DNA from 3 places in the Parabacteroides leei genome. Region 1 is predicted to be linked to each of the others. Evidence: riboswitches for the same ligand, from Rfam matches in the RefSeq annotation. Region 1 holds a riboswitch; each other region holds the start of a gene.
The links. A riboswitch is a leader RNA that binds a small molecule or an ion and turns the genes downstream of it on or off. The one in region 1 is predicted to bind cobalamin.
Positions count from the first base shown of each region.

Region 1 (3,286 bases):
GTCGTTCCGTTTCCAAGCAGCTCACGCGACAAAGGAAGGCGCACACTATGTTCATAAGAAACCTTTCCCGCCAGTACATCCCAAATGGTATAGCGCAGCCCCAAACCACCTCCCCAATAACTCTTCGAAAAATGTCCTTTGAGATTTTCCGAGCCGGTTATCCAGGCAAGATCGTTTTGTTCGATAGAGGTGGCATTGATATAATCTTTAATAAAAACGGTACTCTCCCATCTTCCGTCGAAAAAAGACTGATTATAAGTCAACCCGAGAATATGCTTGGTCAGCACATCATTGGTTGGCTCAAAAGTTTCGTCGACATCATCACGACGTTTATTTCCGGTACGGTTAAGCAGATAGTTCAAACTGACTGAATGATGCCGGTTGATCGCATAATCGACGCCTCCTCGAAAAATAGTCATAGGGCGGTTGTAATGACGTATGGAACGCCCACGGCCATTAAGCTCATTACGGGATGAAGGAGTAAAATCTCCGTTCCAATCATAGATACGATAAGCCGTATCGACAGTAAGCGATGCGTCCCAGGTATGGGAAAGCGATGCATTTGTATTAATTTTCTCAAACCGCTTTTGATAACGGGCTGATACATTCCATGCATCGGAATGACGCTCCGCATTACCGATCACCTTTGTCTGGATAGACCCTGTCTGTATTTCTTTATCTATTTTGGAATAAGACCCGGAAACAAAGAAAGCATCTGCCCACGCTTTATCGACAAAGCCGGCTTCCAATTGGCCCAACAAGGAAAAATAATCGTCATGGAACCGTTTACGGTTGACTTCAATATATTTACGGCTATCTTCATCCCATACCTCAACGCCTTTCATCTCATAATCGTTCTTCGAATAATTGACTCCGATAGTCGGCTTGATGATCAATCCGGTCTTCGGTTCTACGAATTGGGCATTCAGGTCAGTTCTATGCGTATGGAAAGAACCTGTACCATAAGAAACATCCAGGTAATTCTTTTTTTCCTGACTGGTAATAATATTGATAGCCCCCCCCAAAGCATCTGCTCCCAAGCTGGCAGGAACTACCCCTTTATATATTTCCACCCTGTCAATGATATTGACAGGAAGATTTGCCAGCGAGACACCGCTTCCTTTTGTATCCAAAGGCATCCCATCAATAAAGTAACGAACGGAATTTCCTGATAATCCATTGATAGACAAGTCGAAGTCTGAACCGACTCCACCCTCTTCCCGAATCTTAATACCGGTTGTACGGTTCACCATATCATTCAGATTCTTCAGAGTGTTGATCTGTGGTTTAACATCCAACGCATTGACTGCAAAAGCACTTTCTTTCACCTGTTGGGTTTTCGTTTTACCGTATACTTCAACCGAATTCAGGGTTATGGAGTTTTCTTCCATCGTGAAATTCATTGTCATATTTTTACGGATATCGACAACGGTCTTTATGGTGTTGTAACCTAACAGGGTAATTATAAGAGTGCGTTTGCCGGGGGTTACCGACAGTGAATAACGTCCCCGGTCGTCTGTATACGTTCCCGAAATCGTATTTTCTATAGCGACAGTAGCCAACGGAAGCGGTGTCCCATCCTTCTCTTTCACTTCGCCGGATAGAATCACTTTATTCTGTGCCGCCAGACTTACTGGAAACAAACAACTCAATAAAAGAAATACATGTATGAAACCTCTCATTTCACCAAATTCATTAATTGTTTTTTACATGCTTTCGATGAAAGAAACAATAGAACACATGAACAGGCAGAACCTCCGGTAAAGTAGATGAATGTTCTTTCTCATATGTTTTTAGCCTTATCTCCCGAAAGCTTTAAACTTCTTATCTTGGCAGGTCTTCTGACTTACTCCATCTTTGAGCGTCCTTCCCATTCATTGCGAACAGTGGATTGAGTCGTGCTCAAAGACTTTGGCGGAGCTTACAGCAGCGGGTCTGTTCAGGATTTACACCTGATTCCCTTTTCATCACTTTTCCGTGGAATTGGAAGCGTGACACCAAAATCGGGTACAAAGGTACACGATTATTTTGAAACAATAGTGTATTTTTTATAATTGATCAAAGATTTGTGTAAATAGAACGAACTATTCTTTACTTTTGTCTGCAGAATATAATTACATAGCAAACATAAAAAATATGAGCAATTCATTCAAGCCGGCAACTTTGTGTGTGCAAGGTGGCTGGCAACCGAAAAAGGGAGAACCGCGTGTGCTCCCTATCTATCAGAGTACTACATTCAAGTATGAAACCAGCGAACAGATGGCTAAATTGTTCGACTTGGAAGAGAGTGGTTATTTTTATACTCGTCTGCAGAATCCGACAAACGATGCCGTAGCATCCAAAATTGCTGCGTTGGAAGGTGGCGTTGCAGCCATGTTGACTTCATCGGGACAAGCTGCTAACTTCTTTGCCTGTTTCAATATTTGCGAAGCCGGCGATCATATTGTAAGTGCAACCGGTATCTATGGAGGTACATACAACTTGTTGTCCGTTACACTGAAAAAGCTGGGTATCGAATGTACTTTCATCGATCAGGATGCCAGCGAAGAAGAGATCAGTAAAGCTTTCCGCCCGAATACAAAGTTATTGTTCGGCGAAACGATCTCCAATCCGGGAGTAATGGTATTGGACATCGAAAAGTTTGCCCACATCGCCCACAAGCATGGTGTACCTTTGATTGTCGACAACACATTTGCCACACCAATCAACTGCCGTCCGTTCGAATGGGGTGCAGATATCGTAACACATTCTACTACCAAATACATGGACGGACACGCTACTGCAGTCGGTGGCTGTATCGTCGACAGCGGTAACTTCGACTGGGAAGCACATGCCGACAAATATCCGGGTCTTTGCCAGCCGGACGAATCTTATCACGGACTGACTTATACAAAGACATTCGGCAAAATGGCTTATATCACGAAAGCAACCAGCCAGCTGATGCGTGACCTGGGTTCTATCCAGTCTCCGCAGAATGCATTCCTGTTGAATTTGGGTCTGGAAACATTGCATTTACGTATGCCACAGCATTGTAAAAATGCATTAGCTGTTGCTAAATGGTTGCAGAACTGCGATAAGGTTGCTTGGGTGAACTATCCGGATCTGGAAGGGAATAAGTATTATGACCTGACAAAGAAATATCTCCCGAACGGTTCATGTGGCGTGTTGTCATTCGGTCTGAAGGGTGGACGTGATGTTTCTATCAAGTTTATGGATAGCCTGAAGCTGGCAGCTATTGTTACTCACGTAGCAGACGCCCGTACTTGTGTGCTTCACCCGGCAAGTC
Region 1 is NZ_JAMBQG010000002.1:464,412-467,697, reverse strand. It holds gene M1P97_RS05550 (TonB-dependent receptor) at 1-1,682, opposite strand, end outside; cobalamin riboswitch at 1,815-2,017, opposite strand; gene M1P97_RS05545 (O-acetylhomoserine aminocarboxypropyltransferase/cysteine synthase family protein) at 2,137-3,286, shown strand, end outside.

Region 2 (3,286 bases), on a different contig from region 1:
CCGTCCAGAATCGTGGAAGAGCAACCACTACGTTCCAGTAGCTCCTTCTTTGATACTTCCTGAACCAACGCCGGATTCAAGGCATGACTCAGATCCAGATAGCAAACTAACATAAGCTCCTGTTTCTTCGCCCGCTTAAAATCGGCAAATACAGCCTGTAACTGTTCTTCCGTGGCATATTCTTCCGATAAGCGAATGAAGGTTTGCATCTTCGGGACAAATCCCCGTTTCATTTCCTCACTCACTACTACCGCTCCACGGGCCATCAGGGAAGCAACTACGGGAACCACATTACGAAGCCCTGTCTTTTTCTCCAGTTCCGACACGGTCAGTTTCAGGACACCGGTAAAAGCATCCAGTACCGACTGTTCATTCGGCCTCAAAGGACCATCTGCCTCAAAGTCGGGATTATAGGTGACGGCCGTTTCACTTTCCAGCTTCAAGCCGGAAGGCAAGGCGGCTTTATAAACATCCCCCAGCTTACACATATAGTAGGATGAGATCCATTTCCAGAAACGGAGTTGCGGACGGCGCAATACGGGAGTCGCATCCAACAAGGCATAAATTTCTTTCGTTTCAAAATCCGTATCAGGCCTGCGTTCATGCACATCCATTACAATCGCCGTATAATAGCGCTTCTTACCGAAATGGACGATCACCCGGCAACCGGGAATGACGGCTGTCTCCAGATCGGAAGGAATACTATAGGTATAGCTATTCTCTAACGGAAGAGGCAATATGACATCTGCGTATTTCATTTACGAGGTCAAAAGTAACAAAAAAGGCCGGACTGTTAAAGTCCGGCCCTGCATATCTTTTCTATCTGTCATCAAAACAGAACTGCGGCTGTGATAGACCATCCACGGTTTTTAGCACCTCCCAAATCGAGTTTGTCGGCACTGTAATTGTCAGTCAATCCCAATCCGTAATTTATCCCTACCTGTAAATGGCTTATCAATTCAGCCCCTACACCGAAGTTAAGTCCTGCACTGAAATTCTTTGCTTTCATCTGTTCGCCTAAAACATTCCAGATTTTATCTCCTCCGACACGGAAACCGATATAGGGTCCGGCCGACAGATAAGCTTTAACAAGGGGAATACCGAATTTCCATTTCAAATTGACCGGTACATCGAGATAATCCGTTTTTATACTGGTATTTTCAGAGCCTTTCGCTTTCAACTCCAATCCTTTCTGAGAATAAAGGATCGCCGCATCCAGTCCGATTCCGACCAGTGGGAGTGTTGTCTCGATCATCGGACCGATCTGGAACCCTGTCACATTATCCGCCTTCAGTATATCGGAATTCAGATGAACGGACGATATGTTTACTCCCCCTTTTAATCCAAACTTCAGTTGGGACTTAGCCGGTAGGGCTATAAACATCATCAAAATAACCAAAACTAAACCTGTAACCTTCTTCATATTGCCTGTTGTTAATTAATTATGTTTACAAATAAACGCACTTTTCCTATAATAAACAAGTATTCCTATCATCCTGTTCATTCATAAAAAGGAAAGCATGCACCGGTTACGGAGCTCATCCCATAAACCGATCCATGCCTCTTTTCCTAATTATTATGGCAAAATAATTAAAAACAAAAACGTTCAGACAGCTATACGGGAAACGGGAGTAAGAATAGTGGAGACGTTAACCGACCTCCTGTTCTCTTCCGGCCTTTCCTCGAAGCCGTCGAAATAATATGCCTTGCAGGTCTTCTGACTTACTTCCGGTTTGAGCGCCTTCCCATTCAAAAAAGAACAGTGGCTTATGGTATTGCCCAATCTATAATGAAGCTTACAGCAGCGGGACTGTCCGGGATTTACACCCGATTCCCTTTTAATCCTTTCCTGCGGATACAGGTCCGGAACAATGCACGTCGCAAATATAGAGATATTTTCGTTTCGTTCTCCATCGGTTGATGAAAAATATTAATTATTATGTTTCCGATATTCATCAACGGCAGCCTTTACCGAGCCATACATCAGAAGGAGCCGCTGCGATTGGCCATAACTCAGCCCCAGTTCCTCTGCCACCATCCGCGTCCCCCGGTCGACCAGTTTCTGATTGGTCAATTGCATATTTACCATCCGGTTGCCTTTTACACGGCCCAACCGGATCATCACAGATGTTGAAATCATATTCAGAATCATCTTTTGCCCCGTACCGGACTTCATACGGGAACTGCCGGTTACAAATTCCGGACCGACAATCATTTCGATCGCCACATCGGCCTGAGCGGCCATGGGGGAATCCGGATTACTGGAGATAGAGGCCGTCAGTATCCCCTGCTCACGGGCTTTACGCAAAGCTCCAATCACATAAGGGGTCGTACCGGATGCAGCAATACCGATCACCGTATCTTTGGTTGTGACCTGATGCTCCTGCAATTCCTCCCAACCACGCTCCATATCATCTTCCGCATTCTCTACCGGATTGCGAAGAGCCGTATCGCCACCGGCAATCAGACCGATCACCAAAGTGGGGGGCATTCCGAAAGTTGGAGGTATTTCAGAAGCATCGAGCACTCCCAACCGACCGCTTGTTCCGGCCCCCAGATAAAAGATACGCCCTCCCTGTTTCATCCGGGGAACGATCTGATCTACCAGTTTCTCTATCTGGGGGATTGTTTTTTGCACTGCCAATGCGACCTTCCGGTCTTCTGTGTTTATATCTTCCAACAACTCCCGGACAGATTTATGTTCCAGGTCATTATATAATGAATCTTGTTCTGTTATTTTAGTAAATGACATAATTAAATATAAGTTTACTTACCATGATACGCAATCAATCCCTCCATCGGACTTTGCGCAACCGTTCCGAGACGGAGACCCAGATCGAAAGCAATATCTTTCAGTATTTCCTGATAATACCATGCAACTGAACCGACCAGGTGGACAGGTAATTCAAAACAATCATACTGCTTCACGTTCCGGGTAAAAAATGCCAGAAAGCTACGGGTGACCAGTTCCCAAATGGCAGGTTCATCCAAATGCTCCCGTATAAAAGGGGAAAGGCCGGCCAGAAAACGGTTGGGGAAAGGTTGCCGGTAAACCTTGTCCATAATCGATGCCGGAGTCAAGCCATATTGTGTAAGAAACTGCTCTTTCAGAGCCGGAGGCAGCAGGTCTTTCAATACATCCCCGATCAATAGTTTACCCAATACGGCACCGCTTCCTTCATCTCCCAGAATAAATCCCAGGGGAGAAACATTCTTTATAATCTCTTTGCCATCGTAATAACAGGAATTCGAACCGGTTCCCAGAATACAAGCTATCCCCGGCTCA
Region 2 is NZ_JAMBQG010000012.1:188,315-191,600, forward strand. It holds gene priA (replication restart helicase PriA) at 1-758, opposite strand, end outside; gene M1P97_RS17355 (porin family protein) at 830-1,423, opposite strand; cobalamin riboswitch at 1,691-1,889, opposite strand; gene murQ (N-acetylmuramic acid 6-phosphate etherase) at 1,931-2,752, opposite strand; gene M1P97_RS17365 (ATPase) at 2,767-3,286, opposite strand, start outside.
Region 2: another riboswitch for cobalamin. It lies ahead of M1P97_RS17355 (porin family protein); the one in region 1 lies ahead of M1P97_RS05550 (TonB-dependent receptor).

Region 3 (3,286 bases), on a different contig from region 1:
ATCCGGCGTTGATCTTTTCACTCAACTCTTCGGTAGAAGGTGTGCCGGGAATGACAACGATCTGCTCTTCCTGTTTGACGATATGCAAACCAGCCAAAGCTCCGGCGGCAATGAAAGCCGGAATCCCGGCAATACGTTGTACGGCGATCCCTGTCTCTGTAAGTTTGTCGTATATGTATTGTATGGATGAATAGAAACCGGCATCCCCTTCGGCAACGATGACAATCCGTTTACCTATTGCATGGTTTGCCACAGCTTCATTGTATAAACTATCGTAGGCTTTCCAGGCCTCTGTACGATCTTTATTCATAGGAAGCATAAAGCATCGTATGGCAACTTCGTTTATCTCCAAAGCACGCACGATATCAGCCGCACGTGAAAGAGAATCTCCCTGCTTATTCCGGGTAGCCGGACAATAGATTATATCTGCCTGCTGAAGTTGTTTAAACCCTTTTACAGTGATAAGTTCCGGTTCACCGGGACCTAATGAAACGAAGCTGATAGGATGTGTCATTTGCTCTTGTTTTATTCAGAGGGCAAAAGTGCTTAAAATAACGGAAGTCTCCAAATAAACTGCTGAACAATATCAGGGGTGAAGCGACATTCCCAGATAGCCCCCTATGAAATAAGGGATTAACCAGATACACCAGACAACTATACTGAAACGGTTGAAATGAGCTTTCGCTTTGAGGGACCCTTTAAGATAGGTCCATAAAGCCCATAACGCATGGACAAACATCAGGCAGATCGCTATTATTCCGGTGATGGTGTGGAGATTATCTTGTATTCCGGTCATTTGCGCAATCTGTTCCATCAGGCCGGTACCGATAGCATCGGCGAATAGTCCGGCGATAAAGAAAGCTACATGCCAGGCTTTCAGCTTCTTTTGGATGCGTTCGCCCCATACACCGATTGTATAAAATACTAATGCCGATGATATTACGCAAATAGCTGCAATTAAGAAATGAGTGTCTACCTGATTGAGTACCATAATGCTGTCATTTTCTGTAAATAACAGTTCCGTATGCGAAAGGTTCAGTTTTTCTTATTACTTTTGCGCTCGAAATCGGTTCTGTAAAACTCCTGTTCACGGAGACAGATTAAAAGGGAACCGGGTGTAAATCCCGGACAGTCCACGCTGCTGTGAAGCTTTATAAACATCCTGATAATACCTTTTGCCACTGGTCTTTGCGATCGGGAAGGCATTCGGGATGGAAGTAAGTCAGAAGACCTGCCATTTTTTGCATAACGATTGTCCTCGTGGGTTTGGACAGTTTGTGTCGGATAAAAACAAATAGAAATATGAATAACTATTTACTCGGTGGCTGCCTGTTAGCGTTAATGGCTGCATCGTGCGTATCGAAAGGAAATCAGCAGGAGAAAGAGAATGCATCGTCGCAACAAACGATTACGGCGGATAGGATGGTTCAGATCACACCTGAATATGCCGAAGGTTTTCAGTTGACCTATGCCGACGGTTATGTTCTGATGGATATACATGACCCGCAGAATGAAGAAAGCACGCACTTCCTGTTTGCGTTGGTTCCCCGTGGGATGAAGCCGGAAGGTATTCCTGCCGATTATACAGTGATCGAAACGCCTGTGCGCAGTGCCATTTGTATGACTTCCCTGCAGCTCTCCAATTTCATAAAGTTGGGAGCGGAGGATAAGGTGGTCGGTATCACGAGTACGCGCCATCTGTTTAATAAGACTATCAATGATCAGCTGAAGGAAGGAAAGACGGCGAAGATCGGGATCGAAGGTAATTTCGATAATGAGGTGATTATGAGTATTAATCCGGACCTGATCCTGATCTCTCCCTTTAAGCGTGGCGGATACGAGACGATGAAAGATATCGGTATCCCTCTGATTCCTCATCTGGGATATAAAGAAATGACACCGCTGGGACAGGCTGAATGGATTAAGTTTGTCGGTCTGTTACTCGGGATAGAGCAGGAAGCCAATGAGAAATTCTCCATTATAGAGAACCGCTACAACGAATTGAAAGAGCTGACTGCCGAAGGTAAAGTGCAGAGACGTCCTATTGTATTCAGTGGCGAAATACATGGTGGTAACTGGTATGCAGTAGGAGGAAAGAGCTTCCTTGCACAGCTTTTCAAAGATGCCGGCGCTGATTATTTTTTGAAAGACGACGATCGCTCCGGCGGTGTGACGCTCGACTTCGAGACGGTCTATAACCAGGCCGATGAAGCCGATTACTGGCGTATCGTAAACAGCTATCCGGGAACATATACTTATAAATCACTGAAAGATCAGGATCCCCGTTATGCAGACTTCCGTGCTTTCAAGGAAAAGGGAGTGATCTATTGTAATATGCGGGAGAAACCTTTTTATGAAAGCATGCCGACCGAGCCGGAAGTTGTATTGGGCGATTTATTGCATATCTTCCACCCGAATTTATTGCCGGATCACACGCCTGTCTATTATGATTTACTTAAATAAATGGGGACGATGAAGTATTCTAACACTATCCTGATGCTTTTGATCCTTGATTCAATCGTCGTGTTGCTGTTTCTGAATCTGGTGTTGGGATCTGTTTCGATTCCCTTCCATTCGGTTTGGAATATCATCTGCGGCAATGGCGACGAACCGGTCACCTGGCAGAATATTATCTGGAAATCACGCTTTCCGCAAGCTTTGACGGCATTAGTTGCGGGAGCCGGGTTAGCTCTCAGCGGGCTTCAGATGCAAACCGTATTCCGTAACCCTTTGGCGGGACCTTCTGTGTTGGGTATCAGTTCCGGTGCAAGTATGGGAGTTGCCTTCGTTGTCTTGCTGAGCGGAAGCCTGGGAGGCGTGGCGTTGAGTAAACTGGGCTTTATGGGGGAGATTGCTTTATCTATTGCGGCCATAGTCGGTTCCTTGTCTGTTATGGCACTGATCGTTTATGTCTCGCAGAAGGTTAAAGGGAATGTGACGCTATTGATTATCGGGGTGATGATCGGCTATGTAGCAAATGCGGTGATCGGTGTGTTGAAATTCTTTAGTGTGGAAGAAGATATCCGTGCTTATGTAATCTGGGGACTGGGAAGTTTCTCACGTGTCTCCGGTAATCAGATGATGCTTTTCGTGGCGATTATGGCTATCCTGATCCCTCTTTCGTTCCTATTGATAAAGACATTGAACCTGATGCTTCTCGGCGATGGGTATGCCCGCAACCTGGGACTGAATATTAAACGGGCACGCCTGCTCGTTATCACCTCTGCCGGTGTATTGACAGCTATCGTGACCGCTTACTGTGGTCCGATCGTTTTCCTGGGGCTTG
Region 3 is NZ_JAMBQG010000003.1:108,802-112,087, reverse strand. It holds gene M1P97_RS06135 (precorrin-2 C(20)-methyltransferase) at 1-514, opposite strand, end outside; gene M1P97_RS06130 (HsmA family protein) at 587-991, opposite strand; cobalamin riboswitch at 1,050-1,253, shown strand; gene M1P97_RS06125 (ABC transporter substrate-binding protein) at 1,303-2,463, shown strand; gene M1P97_RS06120 (iron ABC transporter permease) at 2,473-3,286, shown strand, end outside.
Region 3: another riboswitch for cobalamin. It lies ahead of M1P97_RS06125 (ABC transporter substrate-binding protein); the one in region 1 lies ahead of M1P97_RS05550 (TonB-dependent receptor).